3 regions of the Luteibacter sp. SVR4-7G genome follow, and region 2 is predicted to be linked to each of the others. Evidence: predicted binding sites of a transcription regulator. Region 2 holds the regulator's gene; each other region holds the start of a gene.
What was found. Region 2 encodes FliA, which starts transcription of late flagellar genes. Its sites were predicted from a motif close to TAAAGTTTNNCNNNCNNNGGCCGATAA; they were not measured.
Positions count from the first base shown of each region.

Region 1: a site for FliA is predicted at 4,250-4,276, ahead of ACR9ZH_RS09785 (STAS domain-containing protein). Genes of this name have one in related genera too.
Region 3: a site for FliA is predicted at 4,325-4,351, ahead of ACR9ZH_RS01120 (methyl-accepting chemotaxis protein). Genes of this name have one in related genera too.

Region 1 is NZ_JBPGXO010000021.1:334-7,211, reverse strand. It holds gene ACR9ZH_RS09805 (methyl-accepting chemotaxis protein) at 1-655, opposite strand, end outside; gene ACR9ZH_RS09800 (chemotaxis protein CheW) at 739-1,254, opposite strand; gene ACR9ZH_RS09795 (chemotaxis protein CheA) at 1,485-3,464, opposite strand; gene ACR9ZH_RS09790 (response regulator) at 3,504-3,866, opposite strand; gene ACR9ZH_RS09785 (STAS domain-containing protein) at 3,877-4,194, opposite strand; gene ACR9ZH_RS09780 (hypothetical protein) at 4,309-4,539, opposite strand; gene ACR9ZH_RS09775 (hypothetical protein) at 5,199-5,624, opposite strand; partial or broken gene ACR9ZH_RS09770 (hypothetical protein) at 5,621-6,878, opposite strand, start outside.
Region 2 is NZ_JBPGXO010000010.1:7,263-14,140, forward strand. It holds gene ACR9ZH_RS05520 (chemotaxis protein CheA) at 1-768, opposite strand, end outside; gene ACR9ZH_RS05525 (protein phosphatase CheZ) at 776-1,417, opposite strand; gene cheY (chemotaxis response regulator CheY) at 1,427-1,828, opposite strand; gene ACR9ZH_RS05535 (RNA polymerase sigma factor FliA) at 1,860-2,591, opposite strand; gene ACR9ZH_RS05540 (MinD/ParA family protein) at 2,588-3,463, opposite strand; gene flhF (flagellar biosynthesis GTPase FlhF) at 3,511-4,845, opposite strand; gene flhA (flagellar biosynthesis protein FlhA) at 4,867-6,878, opposite strand, start outside.
Region 3 is NZ_JBPGXO010000002.1:64,805-71,682, forward strand. It holds gene ACR9ZH_RS01085 (AAA family ATPase) at 1-100, opposite strand, end outside; gene ACR9ZH_RS01090 (hypothetical protein) at 432-1,124, shown strand; gene ACR9ZH_RS01095 (hypothetical protein) at 1,760-2,074, shown strand; gene ACR9ZH_RS01100 (hypothetical protein) at 2,310-2,636, shown strand; gene ACR9ZH_RS01105 (SRPBCC family protein) at 2,756-3,262, shown strand; gene ACR9ZH_RS01110 (hypothetical protein) at 3,341-3,730, opposite strand; gene ACR9ZH_RS01115 (hypothetical protein) at 3,781-4,203, opposite strand; gene ACR9ZH_RS01120 (methyl-accepting chemotaxis protein) at 4,381-5,931, shown strand; gene ACR9ZH_RS01125 (DsbA family oxidoreductase) at 6,030-6,677, shown strand; gene ACR9ZH_RS01130 (cytochrome b) at 6,708-6,878, opposite strand, start outside.

The DNA of each region.
Region 1 (6,878 bases), on a different contig from region 2:
TCGAGCGGATGACCAGCACGGCGATGAGCAGGCTGATGCCAAGGCCGAGGGCCAGGGCGAAGATGCTCAGCGTGCGGATGGTCCGGTACTGGGCGGATTCTTTCTGGAAGATCGCCTCGGCTTCGATGCGCTTGCCCTCCATGAGCTTCTGCAGCTGGGCCTGGCGATCCATCATCAGCGGACGGACCTGGAGTTCGAGCACGTCGCTGGCACCTTCGTCGCCCTGGTTCAGCGCATCGAGCATATCGCTCTTGCTCTGGTCGTAGTCGGCGTTCGTGGCCTGCCACTTGTCGTAGTACTTCTTGATGTCGGGGGACATCGGGACCTTGCTGAATTCCTGCTTCACCGAGGCCATGTCCGCCTGGTACTTCTGGAACTCGGCGACCTTCTGCTTCACCTGGTCCGGCTTGCCAACCTTGGAGGCGGCTTCACCCAGTACCACGAAGGACATGAGCGAGTTCGCGTTGATGCGCGCGAGCATCTCCGACGGTGCCAGCTCTTCCTCATAGATCCTGCGCATGCCTTCGTTTTGGAAGTGCATGGCGCCGAGGCCGACGGCCGCGCCGCCGATCAGCATGAGCGTGAGCAGGCCGAGCACGCCGTACAGGCGTCCGCGGATGGTGAGGGCAGGCATTTTGAACTTGAACTTCTTCATTGCGATTCCAATCGGCAAGGTGCGGCAAGGGCAAACCAGGCATCACGGCGGGCAAGCCTGGTGGCCTCCCGGTGTTCGTACGCTCAGGCGACGGCTTTCACATCCGGCGAGGCGAGAGCCGCCTCGAGCATCTGGGCATCCTGCGGCTGGAGCAGGCGATCCACGTCGAGGAGCAGCACCATGCGCTCGCCGACGGAAGTCAGGCCCTTCAGGTATTCGGTATCGACGGTGGTGCCCATGTCGGGCACCGGTCGCACGGCGCCCGGGGCGACGTCGACCACGTCGGAGACCGCATCCACCACCACGCCGAACTGGCGGCCGGCGACCATCACGATCACGCAGACGGTGGTGGCGGTGTATTCCTCGCGGGCCAGGCCGAAGCGCAGGCGCAGGTCCAGCACGGGAACGATGGCGCCGCGGAGATTAAGCACGCCGAGCACGTAGGACGGGGCCTGCGGAATGCGGGTGACCGGCGTCCAGCCACGGATTTCACGGACGGCGAGGATGTCGACGCCGTATTCCTCGTTCCCGAGGTTGACGGTGAGGTACTGCGCGGCCTCGTCGGACGCGGCGGTGGCGGTGCTGGCGTGCTCGTTCATGTCGTTCCCACGGCGGATCGGTTCGGCGGTTCGGGACCCCTTCCCAAGGGGTATCGGCCGCGGCCGCAGGGACTTGAGGGGGGAATTCGAGGCGCCCAAGGCAGCAAAGGGCTGCTGTGTAGGAGCGCGCCTTGCGCGCGACATCTTTTGAGGCCGTGAGCAACAGGCCCTGCTGCTCCTCGCGGAAAGATGTCGCGCGCAAGGCGCGCTCCTACGACGGCTTCCTTCGATCAGGCGGCCTTGCGGCGCCCCTGCATGCGCACCAGGCCGGTCACGTCGGCGATCAGCGCCACCGAGCCGTCGGCCAGGATCGTGGCGCCGGAAATCCCCGCCACGCGCCGGTAATTGGCCTCCAGCGACTTCACCACCGCCTGCTGCTGGCCGATCAGCTCATCCACGAACAGGCCGATGCGGGCGCCCTCGCCTTCCACGACGATCACGATGCCCTCGTCGATCGCCCGGCGGCGGCCATCGCAGCCGAACACGTCGAACAGACGCACGATCGGCAGCCACTGGTCGCGGAAGCGGAACAGCTCGCCGCCGCCGGCCACGCTGCGCACAGCGTCCGGCTTCACCTGCACCGATTCCACGATGGAAACCAGCGGCACGATGTAGGTCTCCTCGCCTACCGCGGCGGTGAGGCCGTCGATGATGGCGAGGGTGAGCGGCAGCGTGATGGTGAAAGTGGTGCCGCTGCCCTGCGTGCTGCGGATGCCGACGGTACCGCCGAGATCCATGACATTGCGGCGGACTACGTCCATGCCGACGCCACGACCCGAAAGGTCGGTGGTGGCGGCCGCGGTGGAGAACCCGGCCTCGAAGATCAGCTCGGCCACGGCCTCGTCGGACATGCCGTCACCCGACGCGATGATGCCGCGCTGCACGGCCTTCGCCACGATGGCGTCGCGGTTCAGGCCGGCGCCGTCGTCGGCCACTTCCACCACGATGGAACCGCCGCGATGGAAGGCCTCCATGCGCAGGGTGCCCGTATCGGACTTGCCCGCGGCGAGGCGCTTCGCCGGGCCTTCCAGGCCATGGTCGATGGCGTTGCGCACGAGGTGGACCAGCGGATCGCCGATCTTCTCGAGCACGGTCTTGTCGAGTTCGGTGGTCTCGCCGCGCAGGTCCAGCACCACCTTCTTGTCCAGCTTCTGCGCCAGGTCGCGGACCAGGCGCGGGAAGCGGTTGAACACCGTGCTGATGGGCAGCATGCGGATGCTCATCACGCTTTCCTGCAACTCGCGCGTATGGCGGCCCAGCTGGGCGAGACCATGACGCAGCATTTCCAGCTGCGACGCGTCAACGCCGTCATGGAACTGGCTGAGCATCGACTGGGTGATGACCAGTTCGCCCACGAGGTTGATCAGCGTATCGATCTTCTCGATGCCGACGCGGACGGAACTGGATTCGCTGTTCATGGCCACGTCGCGCACGGCGCGCGGGGCGGACGGCGCAGCCGGGGCGGTGGGCGCGGTGGGCGCGGCCGGAGACGGCGCGGCGAGACGGGGTGTGAGGGTCAGGTCGCAGTCGCCATCGACCCAGTCGAACACGCCTTCGACGGCGGCGCGCTTGGCGCCGGCGTCGAGGTGGAGCGTCCAGCCGAGGTAGGACGATGAGGCGTCCATGTCGGCCAACGCGGGAAGCCTGCTGGCATCGCATTCGGCGCGAAGCGGCCCCAGCGCGCCGAGTTCGCGGAACATGCGCGCCGGATCGTTGCCGGTCTTGAGCAGGTAATCGAAGGGGCGGAAGGCGATGTCCCAGCCTTCGATGGCCTCGGCAGGCGCGGCGGCCTTGGCGGCCACAGGCGCCGCGGCCGTGCCGCCGGACACCATCGCCGAGAGCTCGGCCAGCAGGGCCTGGCTCTCGGCCGTGGCCGCGGGCTTGCCCGCCATCGACAGGGCCAGCATGTCGCGCACGGTGTCGCCCGAGCGAAGCAGCAACTCCACCACGGCCTTTTCCATCGGACGGCGGCCGCTGCGGACCTCGTCCATCAGGTTCTCGGCCACGTGGGTGAACGCCGCCACGTCGGTGAAACCGAACGTGGCCGCGCCGCCCTTGATCGAGTGGGCGGCGCGGAACACCACGTTGATCAGCTCCGGATCGTCGGCACCTTCGTCCAGGGCGAGGAGCGCCTGCTCCATGGCGTCGAGGCCATCGAGGCTTTCCTCGTGGAACGCCTTGTGGAATTGCGCCAGATCGACTTTGGACATGGAGGTGGATCCTGGATTGCCGGAACGTCTTGGAGCGGATTAACCGAGCACGCGGGCGACGGTGGCCAGCAGCTGGTCGGGGTCGAACGGCTTCACCAGCCAGCCGGTGGCGCCGGCGGCCTTGCCTTCCATCTTCTTTTCCGGGTTCGACTCGGTGGTGAGCATGAGGATGGGCACGCCGCTGTAACCGGCCATCGTGCGCATCTCGCGGACCATGGAAATGCCGTCCATCACCGGCATGTTCACGTCGGCCAGGACCAGGTCGAACTTCGTGCCGCGCGCCGTATCCAGCGCCGCCTGGCCGTTATCGGCCTCGTCCACGTCGTGGCCCGCGCCACGCAGGGTGAAGGCCACCATGCTGCGCATGGAGGCCGAGTCGTCTACCGCAAGAATCTTCGCCATCGGAGCACCTTCAGTTCACGCCGGCGTGGGCCGGCAGTTCGATCAAAGCATCAAGGCCCAGCACGGACACGCCGCGCCGGAGAGGGTCGCTGACACCGGTCCAGGCGACGGGAAGGCCCGCCGCACGGGCGTCGCGGGAGAACGCCGCGAGGACCTGCAGTGCCGCCGTATCGACCTGGGCCACGGACGCGCCGTCGAGCTCGACGGGCTGGCCGGCGGCCAGGACGCCCAGCAGCGTATCGCGGAGCGCCGGCGCCGCGCCGATACGCAGGTCGGCATCCAGCGCCAGCGGGGCGCGGGGGGCGTCTTTGGAGGATTTCTTCGCCATCGTCCGTACCGTTGGGACCCTTGGCGCACATCGCCCGGGGGGTCGTTCGATGGGCTTATCGGCTTGCGGGGGGAAAGCTTTAGGGGTGTGGGTTACCCGTTTCGACGCGGGACCTCAGCCCTTTCCGCTATCCCTGCCCTGGTTAGCTATCGATCCGCGACGCACCTTCTGGACCCAAGGGAGCAAGCCGCAAGGATTCTCACGAAACTGCCGCGTCATAACCTCATCCATCGGAATCCTTTCGTCCCACAAGCCCACTCCTCCCACGACAACGCACAAGAACAGCTCCACGCCGACTGCTCGCACCGAATACATTTCTTCGCGATCAATGAATTCGATTTCCATGTACCCAATTCTATAAATGCCTGGCGGCAGGATCCTCAAGACCAGACGTGATTAGAAATGCGCACCACACTGGATGATCGACATTGATGTCAAAAAAGTCTTCAAAGTAAACAAGGCCTAACTCTTCGAGGCGCCGCAGGAACTCGCGCTGCGCCTCAGGGCCGAAGGACGGGCCGAATGAAATCAACTCGTCATTGATGCCTGTGGGTAACGAGGTCTCCCATGCACATGTACACCTGATCAAGCCCTACGCCTCGCTCGATCAGAGACGCGCGCCTAATCACAATCCCGAACTCAACTGATGCATGTATGGACGTCACAACACTACCTATAGTTCGTCGCGATACGGGGCGGATTTCAACGTCTCCTCAAGCGCTTCCTTCACTCGAGCACCCCATTTCGAATCCAACTGACTCATCAGTTTAATTCTCTCGGGAAACGCAATACGATAGCCGCTCCCTATACGTTCCACCAATAGCGGTGCGCTGATGATGCTCCATACGGCCAAATAGTACTCGTCGTCCGAGCCTCCGCGGGTCCCATTCCGTAGTCGGAATATAGGAAGCTCGCTAGCTCATCTGGCACTAAATGGTTCCAAACCCGTTGCGATCGGCACACCGCCGAACAGCGCCGTGTACTGCCGGATATTGTTTTGACACTTAAAGCAAGCCGGCAATTTTTCTTGCCGGTTGTAGCGGTGCGCCAGGGTAACTTTCAATCCACGCCCTGGATCCCTCTAGAATGTCCTGCCCTGCGTTCTCCAGATGTTGGGCCAGGATTCCAACATGAAGATTGAGCCATTGCGCACGAGTAGTCGTTACTGGCTCTTTGGCAAAGAAAGTCAGACGATCTTTGCGAGTGGCCCATAGAAACAAGAACAAGTTGTACCCAGCAATCGGCTCCCCTTGAGTGTCGATATAGATCATGCTCACCCCGTCCCTATCGGTCATGATGTCAATGGCATATTTCGGACCTCGAAGCAGAACATTGTCGGTATCAACGTCGATCACACTGAGGCCGTAGGCCGAGATCAAGTACCCCCATGACACGCGGACGACCTCAGCCAAACTCGAAATGTAATTCATTTCACGAATTTCCCGTCTTTATAAACATACCCCGCCCGTTTGAGCATCAAATATTCTCGCCCGTAGCCCGACAACTCCATCAGTCCCGTCGTCTCATTTGGTTTCACGAGAACGCTAAAGAGACGATTGACGCCTTGCACGTCGAAAGCCGGACGTGTAGCCGCGAGAATGTTATCGCCGCGATCAATTGCATTTGCAAGCCAGGGCTGGTTGTAGTCTGTCCAGAACTGCCTGGGGTTCACATACAGATCGTCCGGAATGTTCAGCACGTTGAATCCACCAGTTCTCGGACCAAGGTTGGTCGTCTTAACGTTCCCAAGCTCATTAATCACCGACTCCATGTCATTCGAGTAGGAGCCAACAATCGTGGTCGTACGACCCTCTGCAGACTGTAAAACCACCCCTGAGGTTGGCTTGTATGTCAGGGTAGCAGTCGCTTCAGCGCTCAGGAGCGTGGCACCTTCCCTGGCACGCGCAGCCGAACTCAGCGCACCAGCGACATTCATAGTTCCAACTGCGCCCAGCGCACCGTAAATGAGTTCTCCGGCGCCCTCTGATATTCCGAACCCTTTCGAGATCGAAGAGCCTATAAATGTGGCACCGTTGGTGCCGGTTGCCGCGGTATCGGCTCCCGCCTTCCAGTTGTCGGCGCCCCAGCCGACAGCAAGCCCTCCTACCAAAGCGGCACCGCAACCTGCACCGAACGACTCCGGACAGGCTGCAAGCCCCCCTGCCGTGAGCACACCCCCTCCAACCATTGCCGCTGCTCCGCTGGCGGATTGAAGCAAGCCGCCCGCACGCGTCACTGGACGGCCGTAGCTATTGTTGACCCATGAAAGAGTGTCAGACAGCCCGCTGTCATACTGAAAGAGATATTCCGTAACTGGAGTCGCCTTGCCGTCCGAGTTCACCCCCATCCGCTGGTAAGACTGCGCTTGTAGAAGCTCCCGCTCACTCGCGTAGTCACTTCCATTGCCGATGGCTTCAAGCTTTGAGTAGTACGCGTACTCCGGGGAGTCCTCCGCGTACTCTGCAGAGCAATGTACAAGCGCACACGCGGCAGCGCTCAGGCGAACCTCCTTGGTCTCGTCCCCGCCAGCAAGTACCTCGATCCTTTGCTTCTCGGTCTCGTGCAGCTGGCGGTTATACAACTCACCATCGAGTGCCGCCGCCGCACCCGCACTGCCGCCAACGGCTCCGCCCACGGCCGTCGCACCCAACTCCATGTACGTCTTCCACTCTTCCGATCCCGGG
Region 2 (6,878 bases):
TACAGGAGCCGTTGCCGGGACGGCGGCGGTGCCGGGGGCGGCGGTGCCGTGGAGGCTGTCGAGCAGGGCTTCGAACTCGTCGTCGCTGATGGTGTTGCCGGCGGGCGGCGCGACGGGAGCGGCAGCCACCGGAGCGGATTCGGGCGCGGAGGCATCCGGTTCGGCGCCGGGCGCGCCGGTGCCATAGAGCGAATCCAGCAGGGCTTCGAACTCGTCATCGGAGATCGTACCGGACGATGCCGGTGCCGGGTCGCGCTCGTTGCGCGCGGCGTCGAGCATCGCCTCGAATTCGTCTTCGATGGGATCGTAGGGGCGCGACGGGACGGCGGCCGCCGCGGGAGCGGCGACCGGTGCGGACAGCGCCACCGGAGGCGCGGAAACGGCGCGGCCCGGGATCAGCAGGCGATCGAGCAGCGAACGCGGGGCGGCGTCGAGCGGCAGGCCGCCATCGGCGGCCCGCATCATGTCGTTGAGGAGGTCGAGCGACTCCAGCAGCGCATCCATGAAGCCTGCGTTGAGCACGACGGCGCCGTTGCGCGCTTCGTTGAGCAGGTCCTCGGCGCGATGGCAGAGCTCCACCATCGGATTCAGGCCGAGGAATCCCGCACCGCCCTTCACGGTGTGGAACGCGCGGAATACCGCGTTAAGCAGGTCGGTGTCGCCCGGCGACGACTCGAGGTCCACGAGCTGTTCGCCCAGGCTCTCGAGCAGTTCGCGTGCCTCGATCAGGAAGACATTGAGCAGCTCGTTGTCCAGCTCCACGCTCATAGGGCGCTCAGAAGCCGAATTCGCTGAGGAGGCGATCCACTTCGTCCTGGCTGACCTTGTCGGCGGGCGGTGCCGCACCGCCCGCGAGGGAGCCGGTCAGGCGCACCAGTTCCACCAGCGAGGACTCGACCTTGGCCATGAAGGCCTCGACCTGGGCCACGCGCTGGCCGGAGAGGTCCTGCCACGACTGTGCTTCCACCATTTCGCCGAAGCCGATATCGCAGCTCTGCGCGAAATCGCCCACGCGCACGGCCAGGGCCGTGGCGTTGGCGCCGAACGCGGGATCGGCGGGATCGAGCACCAGCACTTCGTCGGCCTGGCGCGCCAGCGCCTGGGCCTGCGGGCGCAGCTTCTCGCTGAAATCGAGCGTGCGATGGGCGGCCTGCGAACTCATCTCGAGCACGTCGCGCAGGTGCTTGCGCGCGTCGCCCATGTTGCCCGGCACGCCGTCGTTGGAGATGTCGGCGGCGAGGCGGCGCGCGGACTCGTGCAGGTCGCGCGCGAGGTGGCCCAGGGCCAGGAACAGGTGCTGTTCGCGCGTGCGCAGGAGGCGGTCGAGCGCCTGCTCGAAGGCGGCCGGATCGTCGGCGTCGAGCAGTTCGCGCAGTTCGGGTGCCACGTCATGGCCGGTGGTAAGCATCGTGTTCATCGTCGTTCCTTAGCCTGCGGCCGCAGCGAGACGTTCGAAGATCTTGTCGAGTTTTTCCTTCAGCGTCACCGCGGTGAAGGGCTTGACGACATAGCCGTTCACGCCGCTCTGCGCGGCGGCGATGATCTGGTCGCGGTTGTTCTCCGCGGTGACCATCAGCACCGGCAGCGATTTCAGCTGTGCATCGGCGCGGATCGCCCGCAGCAGGTCGATGCCGGTCATGTTCGGCATGTTCCAGTCGGTGACCACGAGGTCGATCGGCTGCGCGCGCAGCAGCGCCAGCGCCGCGTTACCGTCCTCGGCCTCCTGGATCAGGGTGTTGGTGAACCCCAGCTCCACCAGGAGGTTCCTGACGATACGTCGCATGGTGGAGAAATCGTCCACCACGAGGATCTTCATGTTCTTGTCCAAAACTTCTCTCCGCCTTGCTACCGCGCGTTCGTCAATGCTTGTCTTTCCAACCCGACATGCGTGCACGGAGGCGAATCAGGGCCTGGCCGTGGATCTGGCACACCCGCGATTCGCTCACACCCAGCACCGCACCGATTTCCTTCAGGTTGAGCTCTTCATCGTAGTACAGCGACATGACCAGCTTTTCGCGCTCGGGCAGCCCATCGATGGACTGCGCCAGCGCGTCGCGCAGGCCTTCCTGCTCGAACAATCCGTCCGGACCCGCGGCATCCGGGTCGGCCACGTCGATCGCCGCGCCCTCGTCGCCTTCCGGCGCCGTGAGGCTCAGCAACCGCGCGCTCGCCGCGTCGGCCAGGATCTGGTTGTATTCCATGGCGTCGATGCCCAGCCGCTTCATCACTTCGGCGTCTTCGGCGTCGCCACCCGTCTCGTTTTCGATCTGCCTCGTCACCTCCGCGACCTCGCGCAACTTCCGGTGGACGGAGCGCGGGGTCCAGTCCGTCTTGCGCAGTTCGTCCAGCATGGCGCCACGTATGCGGATGCCCGCATAGGTTTCGAAGCTGGCCGCGCGAGTCGGCGAGTAATTCCTTGCGGCCTCGAGCAATCCGATCATTCCGGCCTGCATGAGGTCGTTCGCATCCACGCTCGGCGGCAGCCTGCCCATCAGGTGATAGGCGATACGGCGCACCAGCGGCGCGTGGGTTTTTACCAGTTGATCCGCCGGGATACGCGTGATCTCGAGATATTCGGTCGCGACGCTCACAGTGGCAGCCCTCCTCCCAAGTGGGACCGCTCGGCGAAAAAGCCGATGCGGCCCTGTGCCCGGGGCTCGGGTTCACCCCATGTATCGACCGACCGGGCCAGATTCTTGAATCCGATCGCGGACCGGCTGCTCGGCCAGGCGTCGACGACGGCCGACTGGCGCCGGATGGCCTGGCGCAGGTATTCGTCGTGCGGGACCATGCCCATGAAATCCAGGGATACGTCGAGGAACCGGTTGGTCACCCGCGACAGCTTCTCGAACAGCTGGCGGCCCTCCTGGGCATGGCGGACCATGTTGGCCACGATGCGGAAGCGGTTGACCGCGAACTCCCGGCTCATCACCTTGATCAGGGCGTAGGCGTCGGTCAGCGAGGCCGGCTCGTCGCAGACCACCACCACCACCTCGTCCGAGGCCGCCGCGAACATGGACACGCTGTCGGAAATGCCGGCGGCGGTGTCGACGATGAGGTATTCGGGCGCCAGCGGGTACTCATCGAAGGCGCGGATGACCGCGGCATGCTCGATGTTCGGCAGCTGGGCCATGCGCCGCGTGCCCGAGGTGGCCGGGATCACCTTCAGGCCGTGCGCGGCTTCGAGGATCAGGTCCTCGATGCGGCACTCCCCTTCCAGCATGTGACCCAGGTGGCGGGTAGGCTGCAGGCCGAGCAGGACGTCGATGTTCGCCATGGCGAGGTCGGCATCGAGCAGGAGGACGTCCCGGCCGCCCATCGCCAGCGCCATGCCGAGGTTGACCGCCACCGTGGTCTTGCCGACGCCGCCCTTGCCGCCCGCGATCGCGATGCTGCGGGTGGGGCGACGGTCGGCGAGCCAGTTCAGTCCGGCGGCCTGGGTGGAATCGGCGTGTGTGCTCATGAAGGAAGTCACTGCCCCTGTCTTTCTGTCTGTGTCCGTGAGGCCGCTCAGGCCAGGGCCGGCGTCGCCGTGCCGAAGCGTTCGGCCAGCAGGGCGTCGTCGGGTTCTTCGTTGCGTTGCTTCAGCCGCTGGGCGGCGAGGCAGACGAGCTTGCGCGCATCGGCCGTGGCGATGTCCTCGGGCACGCGCTGCCCATCCGTCGTGTAGTCCAGCGGAAGATCGTGGCGAATGAGGGCCGAGAGCGCGCCACCGATCAGCGGTGCCTCGTCGAGCTTGGTGAGGATGGCGCTTTGCGGCGCCAGCGGCGCATAAGCGCGGATGGCGCTGTCGATGGCCTGGGCCTGCGCGTTGGCGGCGAGCACGAGGCATACGCGCACGTCCGAAGTTGCGCGCAGCGTGTCGAACTGCTGCTGCAGCTTGGGATCGTTGCCGGCCAGGCCGGCCGTGTCCACGAGGACGGTGTGCTTGCCGCGCAGTTGCAGAAGCACATTGCGCAGGCTGGTGGCGTCGTGTGCATTGAAAACGCGCACGCCGAGCAGGCGGCCATAATGTTCGAGCTGCGCCCCGGCACCGATGCGGTACTGGTCGGCACTGATCAGCGCGACGTTCGACGCGCCATGGCGCAGCACCGCGCGGGCGGCGAGCTTGGCGATCGTCGTGGTCTTGCCCACGCCGGTCGTACCCACCAGTGCCGTGATGCCGCCGCCCACGGTGTCGAAGTTGCGTCCGCTGGCGCGGATGTTGCGCGAGAGGAGGCCCAGCGGCAGGTAGCGGGCCTGGTCCGGGGTCATGCCCGGCGGCAGCTCGGCGCACAGCGCGCGGGCCACGTCGCCGTCGATGCCAAGGCGGGTCATCTCGCGCAGCACGCGGGCACGCAGCGGCTGCTCGCGATCCATCTGGTTCCACGCGAGGGTCGAGAGCTGTACTTCGAGCATCTCGCGCAGGTTGGTGATCTCGGCACGCACGCCGTTCACGGCGGCGTCGTTGTTCGGCGCCACGGTGGCTGCGCGGACCACGTCGGCCACGCTGGCGGCGAGCGCCGCGCTGGACTGGCGCTGCGGCGCGTTGGCGTTGTCCTGCGCGCCGGAGCGCGAGGCACGTTCCACGGCGGCGGCCGTCGCGGCGCGGGCCTGGTCGATCCGCGCGGCGCGATCGGCTTCGTCGCGGATGGCGCGCATCGGCGCTTTCTCTTGCTTCGCCGGCGGCTCCAGGCCGAAGCCGGCTTCGCGCACCAGGGCTTCGTCGTAATCGAGGGCAGCGATGATCTCGATGCCGTCGTCCAGCCGGCGGGTGGACAGGATCACGGCATCCGGGCCCTGTTCGTCCCTGACCTGGCGCATGGCCTGGCGCATGTCGGGAGCAACGAATCGTTTGATTTTCATGCGTGCGATCCTGTCTTCGTCCTATCGTCCGAGGGCCGTCACCAGCTTGACGCGTCGGTTGTCCGGAACCTCGTTGTACGCAAGCACATGCAGGTTTTGGGCCACATGCCGGGTGAAGCGTGAAAGCCACGGACGAAGTGCCGGCGAGACGAGCAGGACCGCCGGTTCGCCGGCCGCTTCCTGGCGCCGCGCCGCGTCGGCAACGCTCTGCTGCAGGCGATCGGCCAGTCCCGGCTCGACGGCCGCGCCGGCGGGACCGCCGCCTTGTAGGGATTGCAGCAGGATCTGCTCCAGCTCCGGCGCCAAAGTAATGACGGGGACTTCCGTACCGAGGCCGGCGATTTCCTGGACGATCTGTCGGCCGAGGGTGACACGCACCGCCGCGGCGAGGACGCCTGGATCCTGGCTCTGCCCCGCGTGCTCGGCCAGCGATTCCACGATGCCGCGGAAGTTGCGGATCGGCACGCGTTCGGCGAGCAGGTTCTGCAGCACCTTGACCACTACGCCGAGCGACAGGCGCTTCGGCACCAGGTCTTCCACCAACTTCGGCGTCTGCTGGGCCAGACGGTCCAGCAACTGCTGCACGTCCTGGTGGCCGATGAGTTCGTGGGCGTGGTTCTGCAGGATGTGCGAGAGGTGCGTGGCGATCACCGTGGCCGGATCGACCACCGTGTAACCGAGCGTCTGCGCGTGCTCGCGCAGGCCCGGCTCGATCCACACGGCGTCCAGGCCGAAGGCCGGGTCGCGCGTGGCGATGCCGTTGATCGTGCCGTGCACGCGGCCCGGATCGATCGCCAGCATGCGCTCGGTATGGATCTCGGCCTCGCCCATCGGCACGCCCATCAGCGAAATGCGGTAGCCGTGCGGTGCGAGGTCGAGGTTGTCGCGGATATGCACCGAGGGCACCAGGAAACCCAGTTCCTGCGACAGCTTGCGGCGCACCGACTTGATCCGTGCCATCAGCTCCCCGCCCTGCGCCTTGTCGACCATCGGGATGAGGCGATAGCCGACTTCCAGGCCGATGGTGTCCACCTGGGCCACGTCTTCCCACGAGAGTTCCAGCCGCTCGGCCGGGGGCACCGACTCCAGCGCCAGTTCCGTGCCCGGTGCGCCCGTACCGGAGGCGACGCCGGCAGCGGCTTCCATCTGGTGCTGGTGCAGTTTCCACGCGCCGAAGCCCGCGATCGCCGCGAGGATCAGGAACGGAAGGTTGGGCATGCCCGGAATGAGGCCCATGATGCCGAGCACGGCGGCGGCGACGGCCAGCGCCTTCGGCTGGCCGAACAGCTGTCCCATGACGTGCTTGCCCATTTCCTGGGACTTCGACACGCGGGTGACGATCACCGCCGTGGCGATGGACAGCATGAGGCCAGGCACCTGGGCGACGAGGCCGTCGCCGATGGTCAGAAGCGTGTACGTGCGTGCGGCTTCCGCGGCCGAGAGCCCGTGCTGCAGCATGCCGATGAAGAAGCCGCCGATGATGTTGATGGCGAGGATCAGCATGCCGGCGGTGGCGTCGCCGCGGACGAACTTGGACGCACCGTCCATCGAGCCGTAGAAGTCCGCTTCCTCGCGCACTTCCTGACGCCGCTCGCGCGCCTGCTCCTGGGTCAGCAGGCCGGCATTGAGATCGGCGTCGATGGCCATCTGCTTGCCAGGCATCGCGTCCAGGGTGAAGCGCGCGGTCACTTCCGACACGCGGGTCGCGCCCTTGGTCACCACCACGAAGTTGATGATGGTGAGGATGGCGAACACCACGAAGCCGACGGCGAAGTTGCCGCCGATGACGAACTCGCCGAAGGCCTCGATCACCTTGCCCGCGGCGCCGGGACCGTTGTGGCCGTGGAGCAGCACCACGCGGGTCGACGCGATGTTCAGCGCCAGGCGCAGCAAGGTGGCGAACAGCACCACCGTGGGAAACGAGGCCAGTTCCAGCGGACGCATCACGTACATCGTGGCCAGCAGGATCACCAGCGACAGCGCGATGTTGAAGGTGAACAGCAGGTCCAGCACGAACGGCGGCAAGGGCAGCA
Region 3 (6,878 bases), on a different contig from region 2:
TTAAATGCGACGTCTTAGCGATTGGTTTGGAGTGAGCAGTCACGGTGCCCAGCTTGTCTGCGAACTGACGCAGAGTCAGGTCATGAATTCCATTAATCATTCAATCAAATCCTGTGGTTGATGACCACCCTATTATAGGGTCATCTTAAACGTCGTCGCCGCCGACTGCGCTCGATTATGGGGTTGGCGTCTTGCCCGGCAGGTGAGTGCCCTCCGTGGGGTTATTTTCGATTGGCATGGCGGCTGTGGATGCCGCTTCGGACCAGCCGCGAGACGAGTTCTGGGTTCGGCTATCGATGTCACGCGAGCGATTTCGGCGAAATTTTTCCTACGCGAGCGACACGCACTCGGGCACACTGACCAAGCCCTCGGAATCAGTTGCAGAGAAATGATTCATCGGCTTACAGTGACCGCACCTTTGGGCCCTGAACATGCCAACCTACTTTAGATTTGCCATTCAAACCGCCGGTCGTCGGCATTCTGAAGAATGGTCATTCTTTGGAAACAAGAAAGATGGGTGCCTGTACGCGACGCGCGCATCGATGCGGAACTGGCTAAAAATTAGCTTTCACGAGACTGGTGCCTGTCACATCAAGACCGGCGAGTTAGTGGAGATTACCGAATCGGCCGAGACGCTGCGATGGACGAAGGAGCACGCTTGGCTTGCCCCACGGGAAAATTGCACCAAGCCCTCTCATCTGATGCGTCTTATCTATGATTTAAATCGCCAAGGGGCGAATTTGCCTTATTCAGACAGGATCAAGTTTCAGTTTGAAGAATGGGGTGGGCATGGGAGCTTGCACCTGAACGTATATGCCTGCCACGGAGCTGGCGACCCATTCTTGTCTGAAGCAGCGGAGGTCATTGCTGATGAGCGACTAGCTGGTGATCGACGGATAATCTTCGCTCTTGAGGCTGGGCCGCCGCAGATCGATTTGCCCGAACCAATATCTGGTGCCGTCATCCATATTGGCGAGCCCAACGACGATGACAGTTCGGGTCGGTCTCTCAAGAATATGACTTCAATTTTTTATTCCGTTCCAGAAGAGTCAGGGACCTTGGTTTTGGTCGAGGCGTCTGTGGCCAGATTTGTGCTGCCAGAGTTGCCTATCTCGGAGACCTGAGTGATATAGATTGATGATGCGTCAACCACATCACTGGGGTGTACTCCTGCCATCAGTTGCACTCATTACATTGCCTAGGAGGCGTTGATAACTGTTTGGGTGTTGAGAATTTTCTGGATCTCGCCACCACCTACAGACAACCACCCAACGCAAGTGCTAGGTTGTCCCCGTTGCCCGTCTCCGCCGCTTCGAACGCGTCACAGGCAACAGTCGCCCAAAGCGACGATAAGCGCGGGCCAAGGGTGTTGGCGCACCACAAGGCCCGCTAACCACAACCAACTTGCTAGGAGTCGATCAGTGGCTACCCAAGATCATACGGCACCCGCCCGCCCGCCGAATCCCCCCGGCGGCAAATCCCACCGCTCACCGGGCCGTCTGCACAGTCGCAGGCACGGTTGAAGAACCGCGGCGGCGGCCGCTTTCGGAGTCTTTTCTCAGCCGATACCCACACGGCGGGTAGCCCAGTGGGCCGGCGAAAGCCAGGCTGTCGCTGTCATCCACTTCTCAATCAAGCCGCCCGGCGCCCGGATAGGGCAGCCGGTCACCCGCGAGTCCGTTTGATCACCCCCGTGGCACGCCGTTCGCCGGCGTGCCACACCTGGACGCGGGCGCGGCGCATGCCAAAGGAAAAGGTCATGTCAGCAGAAGAGAACAAATCCCCGAAGATTCCCCTCCCGGAAAGTTGCTTCGATCCCGATGCCACGGCGCACGAATTGTTGAATCGCGCCATCGAGTGGCAGCAGTACATTCGTGGTATTTCGGAATTCAGCGCCGATCTGATGTATGGAGAGGACAGCGTGAAGCGCCGCCACGTGGCGATTGCGCTGGAAGCGATCTGTTCGCTCGCGAAGATGAGCGTCGAGTGCACGGAACACGCGCATGCGCAGATGTGCCGTGAACAGTTGCGGTTGGCTACGGAGCTTGGGGCAGGGATGGAACCTGGCGATTGAGACAGTTCGTCATCGCCCTTGATTACTCCGCGACGGCAGGCGGGATTCCGGCCCGCGCGAGCGGTATCCCCAGCCTGTGGCGGCCACGTCCCCTGTTTGGCACAATCCTCCTGCAACAGGGGAAACAGGCATGGCACACCATCCGACGCACTCGGCCGAACCCGGGTGCTCCCACGGTTACCTGTCCTCGCCCCTTGTTGTCCGGACTTTTCACCAAACAGGGGAGTTGTAAAGGATGCTGTTCATCTGGCGAGGCGCGGGAATACTGTCGTTGTTGGTTCCCTTCGGTGTCGCAATCGCGAGCCAATTGTCGGTCGATGGATTGCTGGGGAAGGGGTACTACTCGTCGCACAAGGTCGTTCCGGCGCTGACGCTGGCTATCGGCGGCGTGTTGGTATGGTTGCTCGGCCGGTACCTCAACAGTACGAAGCGCCGATATCGCACCATCCCGGGTACTGACCAGACCGTCCTGGTCCAGAAGTCTCACTCGCTCTTCTGGATACCCATGGAGTGGATAGCTCTCCCGATCATCGCCTTCGCCGGGTTCATGTTGTTCCGTTGAAGGAGCTTCCGAGCTGCAGCCGGTGCAGCTCGAAGCTGCGATCTATTCACTTCCACCGCGTCGACGGCGCGGTCAACATCTGTCCGTCGGACTGTCTCCGACGTACCGGTTGACCGCCTGTGAAAACCGCCGATTCCCACACCATCGAAGCGAGCATAACGATCCGGCGCCCCGTCGGAGTCGTGTACGCGTTCTACCGGGATTTCAAAAACCTGCCGCGCTTCCTGGGCGACGTGATGGCGGTCGAGACCATCGATCCGTCGACCACGCGCTGGACAATCCAGGGCCCGTTGAAGGTGGCGGTGCACTGGACGGTCACCGTCACCGAGGAGATCGAGAACGTCCTGATCCGCTACCAGACCGTCGCCCCTCCGCGGCGCCAGGTCCGTTGGGACATGTATTTCAAGCCGGGCTCCGATCAAGGAGAAACCGTGGTGCGCGAAGTAATGCACACGCCCCTCGGAGCCGTAGGCCTCGAGCTCCTGTCCTGGATCGGCAAGCCGGCCGCGAAGGAAATGGCGGCCAACCTGCACCGATTGAAGGAATTCCTTGAGACAGGTCGTGTGCAAGACCGCAACTATGCGGTACGCGGGAAATTTCCATCTTCAGGTTCGACGGGCAGCTGAGACTCAAGCCCTGAAGTGTCATGGAAGTCGACAATGCGCAGGCCCAATAGCGAGGAGTGGTCTCCATGGTACGAGGCGTCAGGCGATTTGGTGGCCCTCGACTACTGCCAATGCCTTCATCAAGCCGATGACGGTACCGCCATAGCTAGGCGTCAGGACAAAGACTTGGTAGCTGCCCTCAGCGACAAGGACGCGCAGTCTTTCTAGTTCATGCTCACGGGTACTGCGATGACTAAGAGCGGTGAGGAGATCGAGCGGTAAGTCGAAACTGGTCAACAACTCGCAGTCAAAGATGATATTGCCCTCTGAAAATTCGTCGACATTGAGTCGCTCCACGTCCGAAAGCACCAAGGTCAGGGGCGTGCCGGACTCGGTTTTCACAAACACCCTTGCTTCCCGGTCGTTGACCAGGATGCCCATGAGCAGACCGTCGTGCAGCGCAGGGAGCGTATTGATGTATTGCGTCATGGCGTCTTGTTCAGTTCGCTCAATTTGGCCGTAATCGATTTCTTGTTTAGCTATAGTTCTTTCGATGCATTTTCTGGATAGATATCGAAGGAGAGATCCAGGCCGAGATTGCCCAATTCCAGAAGAAGATCGGAAGAAAGCGTGTCTCCTGCGCCTGGGGAGATAAACCATCCGATGAAAAGCTCGGCTCTACCGCCGGTAGCTTTGAGCTCTGCAAAAAAGTCTCGAGAATGCTTTAGTCGCGAAATGCACTCTGATATCGATTCAGTCAACCAGCGAGCGTCATCCTTGATCAGCGGAAACACCGCGAAAGAATCACTATAGACGCCGTCAAGTGAGGCACCTTTAGGGGTGCGCCGAGCGTCTCCCTTATTCCAGGTCACCGATGCATCCAAGCCTATGCTTGGCAACATCAGGTCCAACCCGATGGCTTGGCTGAACAATCGGAGACTTATCGAGTGCTTGTTATTCATAGTAGAAATCGGTTCGACAGCGACGAAATGGACGCCTGCAAGGGCTTCATGGTACCGGGAATTTATTGTCCGATTCCTCGGTCGGTCCGGCGCCATTCGTCGCATGCATATCAGATATGGCTAAACGCCTTCGGGTACGAGCCGATACGGCATCACCTTGTCACGGATGCCAGTACGATGCGATTCACGGTGGGACGCAAGATCTTCGCGGCGATGAGCGCCGGTTTCCTCATTGCGCTTGCGCTGGGTGGCGTGGGCCTGCTGGCCCTCACGTTCACCTTTGGCGACCTTGACGCGATGTTCCACCGGAACCTGCTTCCGGTGGCGCAGGTAGGCCACATACGCTCGGCGATTGCGACCGAGCGCGGAGCGGTAAGCCGCGCCCTCTTGTTCGGCACGCCCGGCGCAGCTGACGACGCTCGGCGCCTCATCGCTTCGCTGGACCGGGATATCGACAAGCGATGGGCCGTGTATCGATCCGACGGCGTGGCGTCGGCTGAAGGCAGCGATGCAGCGCAGCAGTTCGAAGGCGCCCGGGCGGCCGTCGCCCCGCTGATCACGAAGACCCTCGCCATCCTTGACGCGGGCCATCGCCAGGAGGCGACGGATCTCGCATTGCATGGACTGGCCGGCGCGTTCGATGCGGAGAGCGCCGCGATCCTGCGTAACGTGACGCTGGTCGAAGGCACGGCCGGGGCACAGTTCAAGGCCGCCGAAGCCCGTCATGCACGCACCTTCGAGATCAGCCTCGCGATCATCGTCGCCGGTCTCGTCATCCTGTGCGCCGCTGGCTGGCTGCTGTTCCGGGCGGTCATGACGCCCTTGAGGGTTGCGAGCCGCCTCGCCGCCGACATCAGCCAGGGCACGCTGAAGCATGCGCTCGACGTGACGGGCGACGACGAGTTGAGCGATACCTTGCGCTCCCTGGCGACCATGGACGATACGCTCGCTACGGTGGTCGAGCAGGTTCGTGAAGGCGCACGGAGCGTGTCCCTGGCGGCGGCGGAAATCTCCCACGGCGTGGACGACCTCTCGCAGCGCACGCAGTCGCAGGCGGCGGCGCTGGAAGAAACGGCCGCGTCGATGGAGCAGATGGCGGCATCGGTGCGGCAGAACTCGGAAGGGGCGCGCACGGCCGAGACGGTGACCAAGGCATTGCACGAGGACGCGAAACGCGCCGCCGCCGTCGCGCGTTCGGCGGAAGAAGGCATGCAGCGGATCCAGCACGCCGCGAGCAGCATCTCGGGCATCGCCTCGCTGATGGACGAGATCGCCTTCCAGACGAACCTGCTGGCCCTCAACGCCGCGGTGGAAGCGGCACGTGCCGGCGAACAGGGGAGGGGCTTCGCGGTCGTGGCGTCCGAAGTACGCCAGCTCGCCCAGCGCAGCGCCAACTCGTCGCGCGAGATCCGCAAGCTCGCCACCGAGACAGGCGAGAGCGTCGCCCACGGCGTGGAACTGGTGCGCTCCACCGGCCGTTCGCTCGACGACATCCACCGGGGCACTTCACGCGTTGCCGGCATCATCGCGGAGATTGCCGCCGCGTCGGGAGAGCAGGCCTCGGGCGTGGACCAGGTCGTCCAGTCGGTTTCCGCACTCGACGAGATGACCCAGCAGAACGCCGCGTTGGCGGAAGAGGCGAGCGCAGCCAGCCGGGCGTCGCTCGAGCGGGCGAGGGAACTGACCGGACAGGTGGCCTTCTTCCGCTTCGTCGAAGCGGAGGTGTGAGCCGCCTCCGGGGCGACACCGCGAGTTTGTTCTAAGCAAGAGGTTAAGGCTGGGCGCGTGTACGATATCCGCAGGTATTTTTGATCAAGGACTCAGCCGTGCCGAAGAAAATCAAGATCGACTTCGTTTCGGACATCGCCTGCCCGTGGTGCGTCATCGGCCTGGGTGGTCTTGAGCAGGCACTGGATCGATTGCACGATGTGATCGAGCCGGAGCTCACGTTCCACCCCTTTGAATTGAATCCGCGGATGCCGGCGGGTGGCCAGAACAGCCTGGAGCACATCCACCAGAAGTACGGCATCTCGTTCGATGAAGCGCGGGTCAACCGCGAGCGCATCAGGGCGCGTGCGGCCGACGTCGGTTTTACGATGAACACGTCGGACGACAGCCGCATCTACAACACGTTCGACGCACACCGTCTGCTCGCGTGGGCAAAAGACGAAGGCAAGCAGCTTGAACTGAAGCGCCAGTTGTTCGCGTTGAACTTCACCGACCAGCGCGATCCGGGAAACCACGACAACCTGGTGGCCGCCGCAGAAAAGGCCGGGCTGGACCCCCTGCAGGCTCGCGCGGTGCTCGAGTCCGATCGCTATGCGGCCGAAGTTCGCGCGGACGAGCACCTGTGGCAGAGCCGCGGCATCAACAGCGTACCGGCGGTGGTCGTCAATGAGCGCTACCTGATCTCCGGTGGCCAGCCGGCGGACGAATTCGAGCGTCAGCTGAGGAAGATTGCGGCGGAAATCTGAGTCGCAGGCGCGCCGGCTCGCGCCGGGACCTCATGGGGTTCGGGAAGAGCGGCGCGCCGTCCTCATGCGGCCGAGGACGCCGTCGCGCTTCACGTAGTGGTGAAACAATGCGGCAAGCGTGTGCAACAGGATCAGCGCGGCAAGCACGTTGGCGGCGAAACCATGCCAGCTGTTCACCCGCAGGATGGTCGCCATGTCCTG